DNA from 2 places in the Pseudonocardia halophobica genome. Region 2 is predicted to be linked to the other one. Evidence: riboswitches for the same ligand, from Rfam matches in the RefSeq annotation. Region 2 holds a riboswitch; the other holds the start of a gene.
What was found. Region 2 has a riboswitch for S-adenosylmethionine ahead of thrC (threonine synthase). Riboswitches for the same ligand answer to the same signal wherever they lie in the genome.
Positions count from the first base shown of each region.

Region 1: it holds a riboswitch for S-adenosylmethionine, as region 2 does, so the genes downstream of both, ACQP04_RS14985 (aminotransferase class V-fold PLP-dependent enzyme) here and thrC (threonine synthase) in region 2, are expected to answer to the same signal.

Region 1 covers NZ_CP192046.1:3,113,649-3,118,059, reverse strand. The annotation lists gene ACQP04_RS15000 (hypothetical protein) at 1-1,352, opposite strand, end outside; gene ACQP04_RS14995 (hypothetical protein) at 1,360-1,689, opposite strand; gene ACQP04_RS14990 (putative leader peptide) at 2,024-2,110, opposite strand; SAM riboswitch class IV at 2,598-2,711, shown strand; gene ACQP04_RS14985 (aminotransferase class V-fold PLP-dependent enzyme) at 2,768-4,237, shown strand; gene treS (maltose alpha-D-glucosyltransferase) at 4,406-4,411, shown strand, end outside.
Region 2 covers NZ_CP192046.1:2,194,320-2,198,730, reverse strand. The annotation lists gene rpsT (30S ribosomal protein S20) at 97-363, shown strand; gene holA (DNA polymerase III subunit delta) at 578-1,546, opposite strand; SAM riboswitch class I at 1,775-1,919, shown strand; gene thrC (threonine synthase) at 1,926-3,191, shown strand; partial or broken gene ACQP04_RS10490 (ComEC/Rec2 family competence protein) at 3,525-4,411, opposite strand, start outside.

The sequences.
Region 1 (4,411 bases), 920 kb from region 2:
GCGGTGCCGGGGTCGTCCTTGCCCAGCGCGCCGGGCTTGCGGCCGATGATGGCGTGGTACAGCGTCCGGTCGTCGGGGCTGGTCTGCAGCCACCCGCCGTTGGAGCTCGGGCCACCGTTGTCACCGGCGGCCGGGTCGAGCTCCTTCACCGCGGTGGACAGGTCGTAGATCTCCCGCCACTGCGGCTCCGGCGCCGTGATGTCCGGCGTGTAGAACAGCGCGCCACCCTGCATGGTCTGGGCGAAGGCGCCCTTGTGACCCGGCAGGTTGGTCACCGTGGTCTCCATCGCCGCACGGTTCTCGTTGTGCAGCGGGTCCCGGCCGTCGGAACGCGGACCGGTCGGCAGGTACGACACCGACTTGACCCTGGGGTGGTTCAGGTCGGAGATGTCCCAGATCCGGACCGTGGGCCGGCGCAGGTACGGGGACGGCGCCTTCACCGGGTCGAGGATGATCGTCCGCGGCTCGGCGTAGTCACTCGTGACCATCGTGTTCAGGTCCTCGCGGACCTGGATGCCGTGCGGGTTGGCGCAGCTGGGCTGGCCGAGCGCCGGCATGGTGAGGCACTGCGTCGGGTCCTCCGGCGTGGTGGTCGCGGCCGGGGCCTCGACCAGCTTCTGCCCGTCCGGACCGAACCGGACGACCTCACCCGGCGTGCCCGCGAACCCGTTGCCGGTGCGGACCTCACCTCCTGAGTAGGTGCAGGGACCCGGGACGACCGGGCCGCCCATGTAGGTCCCGTAGGCCGTTCCGTCGTTCAGAACCCAGTACGCGTCCGGCACCGACCCGCAGAGGGTTTGGCTGGGGAGGCTGATGCCGGAGAGCTTGAGCTCCGGCAGCGCGGACACGTCGAAGACGTAGGTGGCCGCCGAGTAGAGGCCACCCGCGTAGATCTTGTCGCCCTTGCGCCACGAGTACTGCATGTGGTGCGGCTCGTTCTCGACCAGCGGGCCGACGGTCGCGGTGTTGACGACCTTGCCATAGCTGGGCGAGCCCGTGGTGACGTCGACGACCGCCATGAAGTCCGGGCCCGGCAGGGCGCCCGTGACCTTGTCGGTCGGGTTCGTCAGGGACCCGGGCAGGTTCTTGACGTCCGGGACCACCGTGTCGGCGACGTTCTCGTCACCGGCCCACACGACCATGTACTCCGGTCGGGTGGAGGCGCCGCGCGAGTCCTCGGCGGCGTCGGTGTCGATGTTGTTCTCGACCCAGTAGTCCTTGCCGTCGGCCCCCTTCACGGCGGACTTGACGGTCTCGACGTCGGCATACGCGTCGCCGCCCGGCAGGGTGGTCACCCCGGCGACGACGCCCAGGGCCAGGAGCCCGAGCAGGATCTTCTTCGGTGCGCGCATCCCGGCCTCAGCTCGGCAGGAGTCGGCCGGGCGCGCCCACTGCCGACCGGGTCAGCCCGGCGATCGGGACGCCGGCGGGGGCGAGGTCGCGGCCCTGGTTCAGCAGGTCGCCCTGCTCGAACGCCGTGGACGACGGCTCCACGTACGGTGCCTCCGGCGCGGGGGCCGGCTCCTCGTCGTTGTGGGCCGTGAGCAGCGGCGCGAGGTCTAGCACCAGGTCCGGCGTGGCGGCCTGGGCCGGCCCGGTGAGGCCGACCACGGCGGCGGCCGCCAGGGTCGCGGACCCGGCGACCCGGGTCAGTGCCGACCGTGGTGGTCGGTATCGGTGTCGCGGCACGACAGTGTCTCCACTTCTTCTCGTCTGGGGAGCGGACGGCGGCGGACCGGCACCCGGGGACCAGCCGAGGGGTCCGATGTGGACGGACCTGCGACGGTGGGGCGGGCGGCGGTGGGCACGGCCTGGTGCACCGTCCGACGGACGGGCCGGGTCGGGTCGACGGGGTCGGTCCGACTGGGCCCGGTCCGGCGGCCCGGGTGGGCGGCACTCGTGCCGCGTGACGGCCGTGTCGGAGACGACGACCGGCGGGGACCGGACGGAGCCGGGCGGGCGGGGACGGGCGGTGCGCCGGAGCGAGGGTCGGCGAGGCGGTGGCCCGGGACGGGCCCGGGCCTCAGCTCACCGTCGCGCTACACAGCGCGCTCGCCACGCGACGCAGATCGACGTGACGTCGATAGGCGAAGCGGTCGGTGAGGCGCATGGCCGGAACTGTGTCATCCGGACGGAGCAGTGGAGATCACCGGGGTCGGACAGAGGGTCGTCCCACGGCCGTTCCGGACCCATTTCCGGTCCTTTCCCGTGGCCCAGGCCACTCGTTTCGGCGGTTCATCGGCGCCGGAACGGGTCCACGGCGACGTGTGACGGGGGCCGGATTGTTCACGCGATCGTGTCGACCTGGCCGGGAACCGATCACGTGTCAGCGGCTCGACCTGGCGGTTCTCCGACGCCCTCCCTCAACCGGGTGACGACGCCTCTCCCGTCGGCCATGGACGCAGAGTGACCAGCCGTCCCGGTTCGGAAAAAACGGGACGGAAATGCCGCGGAAATGGGCCGGGCCGCCCGAAGACCGGACATTCGACGCCGATCCGGAACGCGTGCGGCCGCAATGTCCGGTCATTCCGGCCGCGGTTTCCGCGGCCCGGATCACACTTGACCGTCCAGCGGATCGGCACCTACCGTCGTCGTCAGGTCAAGAGCGCCAGCGCCAAGCCCCGGCTCGCTGGCCGGCAACCCTCCTCCGCGGTGGGGTGCTCCGGGTGACGACCGGGCCGCCGCGGACCCGCGGCCGGCAAGCGCGGACCCTTCCGTCCGGCACCTCGTGCCGCACCGGGTCCAGAGTGATCCGGGAGGATCCACGATGTCCGACGTCCGCACCCAGGTCGACACTCGGGTCGACTCGGCGCCGCTCTGCACCGAGGTCCCGGGCTGCACGGCCGCCGAGGAGCCCACGCGCACCGCGACCGCCGCGACGACCCCGACCACCACCCTCACCACGACCCCGGCGCCGACGCCCCTGCCCGAGCTCGTCGGCACCGGGCTCCCGGTCCCGCTGGTCGACGGCCGCACCGTGCCGTACGCGAACCTCGACCTCGCCGCGAGCGCCCCCGCGCTGCGCGCGGTCGCCGACCACGTGGCCGAGCTCCTCCCCTACTACTCGAGCGTGCACCGCGGCGCCGGCTACGCCTCGCAGGTCTGCACCTCGGTCCTCGAGGGCGCCCGGGACACCGTGGCCCGGTTCGTCGGGGCGCGCGCCGACGACGTCGTCGTGTTCACCCGCAACACCACGGACGCGCTCAACCTGCTCGCCGGCGCCGTCCCCGGTGCCACGCTGTGCCTCGACGTCGAGCACCACGCCACGCTGCTCGCCTGGCGCGGCACCGACCACCGCGTGCTGCGGGCCCCGGACACCGTCGGCGAGACGCTCGATCTCCTGCGGGACGCGCTGACCGCCGAGCGGACCGCCCTGCTGGCGATCACCGGCGCCTCCAACGTCACCGGCGAGATCCTGCCGATCGACGAGATCTGCGCGATCGCGCACGCCGCCGGCACCCGGGTGGTGCTCGACGCCGCCCAGCTCGCCCCGCACCGCCGGGTCGACATCGCGGCGTCCGGTGTGGACTACGTGGTGCTGTCCGGGCACAAGCTCTACGCACCCTACGGCGCCGGCGCGCTGATCGGGCGGCGTGACTGGCTCGACGTCGCCACCCCGTACCTCGCCGGCGGCGGCGCGGTCCGGTCGGTCGGCGTCGAGGACCGCACCGCCGAGGTCAGCTGGGCCCCGGCGCCGCACCGGCACGAGGCCGGCACGCCGAACGTCCTCGGTGCCGCCGCCCTCGCCGCCGCCTGCCGCGCGCTGGACCCGGTGATCGACGAGATCGCCCCCGCCCACGAGCGCGCCCTGCTCGCGCGCCTGGTCAGCGGGCTGTCCGGGATCGCCGGCGTCCGTCCCCTGCGGATCTGGGCGGACGCGCCGGACCGGGTCGCGGTCGCGTCCTTCACGGTCACCGACGTCCCGGCCGGGCTCGTCGCCGCGGCGTTGTCCGCCGAGCACGGCATCGGGGTGCGCGACGGCCGCTTCTGCGCCCACCCGCTGCTCGCCCGCCTCGCCGGCGGCGCCGACGCGGTGCGCGTCAGCCTCGGCCTGAACACGACCGAGGAGGACGTCGACCGGCTGGTCGAGGCCGTCCGCACGGTCGCGACCGCGGGTCCGCAGTGGGACTACCGGGAGGTCGACGGCCGGTGGACCCCGACCCCGGACCCGCGCGACCTCGACCCGCTGCGGCTGGGCGCCGTGGCCGGGCCGGGCGGGGCGGCCTGCGGGCACTGATCCCGCCCGGCGGCAGGGTGCCCCGCCGCCGGGCGGCGGGACGCGCCGCTCGGCCTGTGCGGTCGGGTGGACGGGCGCATCGTCGGCGCGTCACCGTCGTGTCCCCGCACGGTCGGGTGGTACACCCACCCCGGGCGACGACCGGGTCGCGGCGAGCACGGAGAGTAGATGTCA
Region 2 (4,411 bases):
GCTCGGCGTGCTCGCTCGCATCGGTGGAGAACCGGTCGGGGTCGCCAGAGCCCCCCGATACGTACCCAGCACCAGGAAGACTCGAGGCACACCAGCGTGGCGAACATCAAGTCCCAGATCAAGCGGGTCAAGACCAACGAGAAGCGCCGTCAGCGCAACAAGTCGGTCAAGTCGTCGGTCAAGACCGCGATCCGCAAGTTCCGCGAGGCCGCCGAGGCCGGCGAGACCGAGAAGGCCGTCGAGCTGCAGCGCGCCGCCGCTCGCGCCCTCGACAAGGCCGCCAGCAAGGGCGTCATCCACAAGAACCAGGCCGCCAACCGCAAGTCGGCCATCGCCAGGCGCGTCGCCAAGATCGGCGCGTGAGTCCTCGGGCGCGGTCGCGCGCCCGGTGAAGCTCCCGGGTTCTTCCCGGTCGAGCGTTCCGTCGACGGCACTGCCCTTTCCCGTGGGGCAGTGCCGTCGACGCGTTCTCAGGTGGTGGCGCGCCGGTTCGTACTCCTGGTGCGTCATGGCTCCGTAACGCGGTGTCAGGGCGTGCCTGTGGGCGTCATGGCTCCCTAACGCTGCAGCATGCGGGTCAGCCGGTGCCTCGGGCGTCGACGACCGCGAGGACCGCGCGCTCCAGGGCGTAGGCGGGGTCGGCGGCCGCGCCCTTGACGTCCGCGTTGACCTGCGCGGTCGTGGCGATGGCGGTCGCGAGGCCCGCCGGCCGCCAGGCCCGCACCTGTCCCTGCGCCTTGCGGATCTTCCAGGGCGGCATGCCGAGGCTGCCCGCCAGGCGGTTGGGGTCGCCCCGGCCGGCCGCGCCGACCTTGGCGAGCGTGCGCACGGCGTCGGCCAGCGCGTCGGCCACCAGGACCGGCGCGACGCCCAGCACGAGCGCCCAGCGCAACGCCTCCAACGCACCCGCCCGGTCCCCCGCGACCGCCTTGTCCGCCACCGCGAACCCCGACGACTCGGCCCGGCCCCGGTGGTACCGGCGCACGGCCTGGCCGTCGACCTGCCCGCCCGTGTCGGAGACCAGCTGGTTCGTGGCCGAGGCCAGCTCCCGCAGGTCCGACCCGACCGCCTCGAGCAGCACGCTCACGGCCTCGGCGGTGATCGACCCGCCGGCCCGCCGCACCTCGGCGCGCACGAAGTCGGCGCGCTCCTCGGCCCGGGTCAGCCGATCGCACTTGGTGACGGCCGCACCGGCCTTCCGCAGGTCGTCGGCCAGTTGCTTGCCGCGGGCCCCGCCCGCGTGCACCGCGACCAGCACGATCCCGTCGGCCGGCTCGGCCACGTAGGCCATGATCGCGGCGACCAGGTCCTTGCCCGCCTCGTGCGCCCCCTGGATCACCACGACCCGGCCCTCCGCGAACAGCGAGGGGCTCAGGTGCCCGACCAGCTCGCCCGGGGTGAGCTCGGCGGGGCGGAACCGGCGGATGTCGGCCTCGGGATCGACCGCCCGGGCGGCGCGGAGGATCTCGCTCACGGCCCGCTCGACCAGCAGCTCCTCCTCGCCCACGACGAGCTGCACAGGGGCGGGCGGCTTCGTGGCCGGCATGGGCCGGGCTCCTCTCGCACGCGTCGCGCGGTGCCGCGCACCGGGGCCCGGGCGTGCCGGGCCCGCGGGTCATCGTCGCGCACGGCACCGACAGTCCGTGACACGGCTCCCAGAAGGTGAGTGCGGCTGGCCGGGAGCGGGGCCGGTGCCGTAACGTGCACGGCATCCGGATCAATCCGGACGCCGCGCTCGCTCCGCGCACGAAGCCTGCTCGGCACAACCGCATATGGCTCATCCAGAGGGGCAGAGGGAACGGCCCGACGAAGCCCCGGCAACCGGCGTCGAACGACGATCCGCGCAGCGCACCGCTCGGTGCGCGCACGTCGACGGACCAGGTGCCAATTCCGGCCCGCGCCAGCGGGACAGATGAGGAGATCTGATGACTCTCACTGCAGACACGCCTGCCAGCACCACCCTCGACCTCGGCTCCGCCCGCGCCCTGTCCTGTCGCGAGTGCGGCCACCAGACGCCGCTCGCCGCGGAGTTCGCCTGTCCGCAGTGCTTCGGCCCGCTCGAGATCGCCTACGACTTCCCGCACGTCACCCGCGAGTCGATCGAGTCCGGCCCCAAGTCCATCTGGCGCTACAAGGACCTCCTCCCCGTCCCGACGCACGTCCAGTCCTTCCCGAACACCGAGCCCGGCTTCACCCGCCTGATCCAGGCCGACCGGCTCGCCGCCGAGCTCGGGGTCCGCAAGCTCTGGGTGAAGGACGACACCGGCAACCCCACCCACTCGTTCAAGGACCGGGTCGTGGCCGTCGCCCTCGCCGCCGCGCGCGAGCTGGGCTTCTCCGTCCTCTGCTGCCCGTCCACCGGCAACCTGGCCAACGCCGTCGCCGCGGCGGCCGCCCGCGCCGGGTGGGACTCGGTCGTGCTGATCCCCTCCTCGCTCGAGCAGGCGAAGATCACCACCACCGCGGTCTACGGCGGCACCCTGCTCGCCGTCGACGGCAACTACGACGACGTGAACCGCCTCGCCACCGAGCTCGCCGCGGAGCACGAGGAGTGGGCGTTCGTGAACGTGAACGTCCGCCCGTACTACGCCGAGGGCTCGAAGACCCTGGGCTACGAGGTCGCCGAGCAGCTCGGCTGGCGCCTGCCCGACCAGATCGTCGTCCCGGTCGCCTCCGGCTCGCAGCTGACCAAGGTCGACAAGGGCTTCGGCGAGTTCATCAAGCTCGGGCTCGTCGACGAGAAGCCCTACAAGATCTTCGGCGCCCAGGCCACCGGCTGTTCGCCCGTCGCCTCGGCGTTCGAGGAGGGCCACGACTTCGTCCAGCCCGTCCGGCCGGACACCATCGCCCGCTCGCTGGCGATCGGCAACCCCGCCGACGGCCCCTACGTCCTCGACTCCGTGCGCCGCACCGGCGGTGCCGTCGGCCACGTGACCGACGAGGAGGTCGTCGAGGGCATCCGGCTGCTCGCCCGCACCGAGGGTGTGTTCGCCGAGACCGCCGGCGGCGTCACCGTGGCGACCGCGAAGAAGCTGATCGAGGCCGGCAAGATCGACCCCGACGCCGAGACCGTCCTGCTGATCACCGGCGACGGGCTCAAGACGCTCGACGCCGTGTCTGCCCACGCACGCCCGACCGCGATGGTGCCGTCGACCAGCAAGGCCGTCCGCGAGGCGCTCGAGGGCCGCTGACCCGGCACACCGCAACCACGACCGGGCCCGGAGGACGCGTTCCTCCGGGCCCGTCGTCGTCCCGGAGGCCCGGCGCCGGGTGCTGCGGCCCGCACGGGAGCGGCGCGGGGCCGGGAGCGGGTCCCCGCGGGCGACCAGCTCGTCGGCCCGCGTGAAGGCCACGTCGCCCGACTGGTCCGTGCGCCGCACGACGGCCCCCGACGCCGTCAGAAGGTCCAGCAGGCCCGGGTTCGGGTGCCGGTAGGAGTTGCCCGCGCCCACGCTGACCAGGGCGACCCGTGGCGCGACGGCCCGCAGGAAGTCCGGACTGGTCGAGCGGGAGCCGTGGTGGGGCACCTTGAGCACCTCCGCCCGCAGGTCCGCGCCGCTGTGCAGGAGGTCGGCCTGGGCGTCGAGCTCCACGTCGCCGGTCAGCAGGATCCGGCCGGCCGGTGTGGTCGCCCGGAGCACGACGGACGTGTTGTTCACGGCGGTGCCGTCCTCGCCGTCGACGTACTCCGGCGGGCGGTCCGGTGCCAGGACGTCGAGCGTGAGGGCGGGCCACGCGAGGCGACGGCCCGCGGTCAGCTCGAGCACCGGCGCGCCGGCGTCCGCCGCCTGCTGCGCGATCCGCCGCAGGGCCCCGGCCGGCTCGCGCGCCGGCCCCAGTGCGACCCCGCCGGCCGCCCGGCCGCGCAGCGCCCCCGCGAGACCGCCCATGTGGTCGGCGTGCAGGTGCGTGACCACCACGAGCGCCAGCGCGTCGACGCCGAGTCGGCGCAGACAGGCGTCCGTGGGGCCGTCGTCGGGACCGACGTCGACGAGGACCGCCTGGCCAGGAACGCCCGTGGCGAGGACGAGCGCGTCGCCCTGGCCGACGTCGCAGGCGACCACGACCCAGTCCGGGGGCGGCCAGCCGGGGCGGATCACGCGCGTGGGCACCAGGACGAGCGCCAGCCCGAGCACGACCGCGAGGACGAGCAGCCGGGAGCGGCGGAACCGGAGGAGCACCACCAGCACCAGCAGCACACCGGTCAGCAGGAGCGCGCCACCCACGCCGGCCGGCCAGGGCAGGACTGCTCCGGGAATCGCCGCGGCGCGGTCGGCCACCAGCACGAGCCACGCCACCGCGGGCCCGGCGAGCCACGCGCACGCGGTGGCCAGGCCGGGTGCCAGCGGGGAGACCACGGCAGCGAGCACGCCCAGGACCGTCGCCGGCGCGACCGCCGGTACCACCAGCA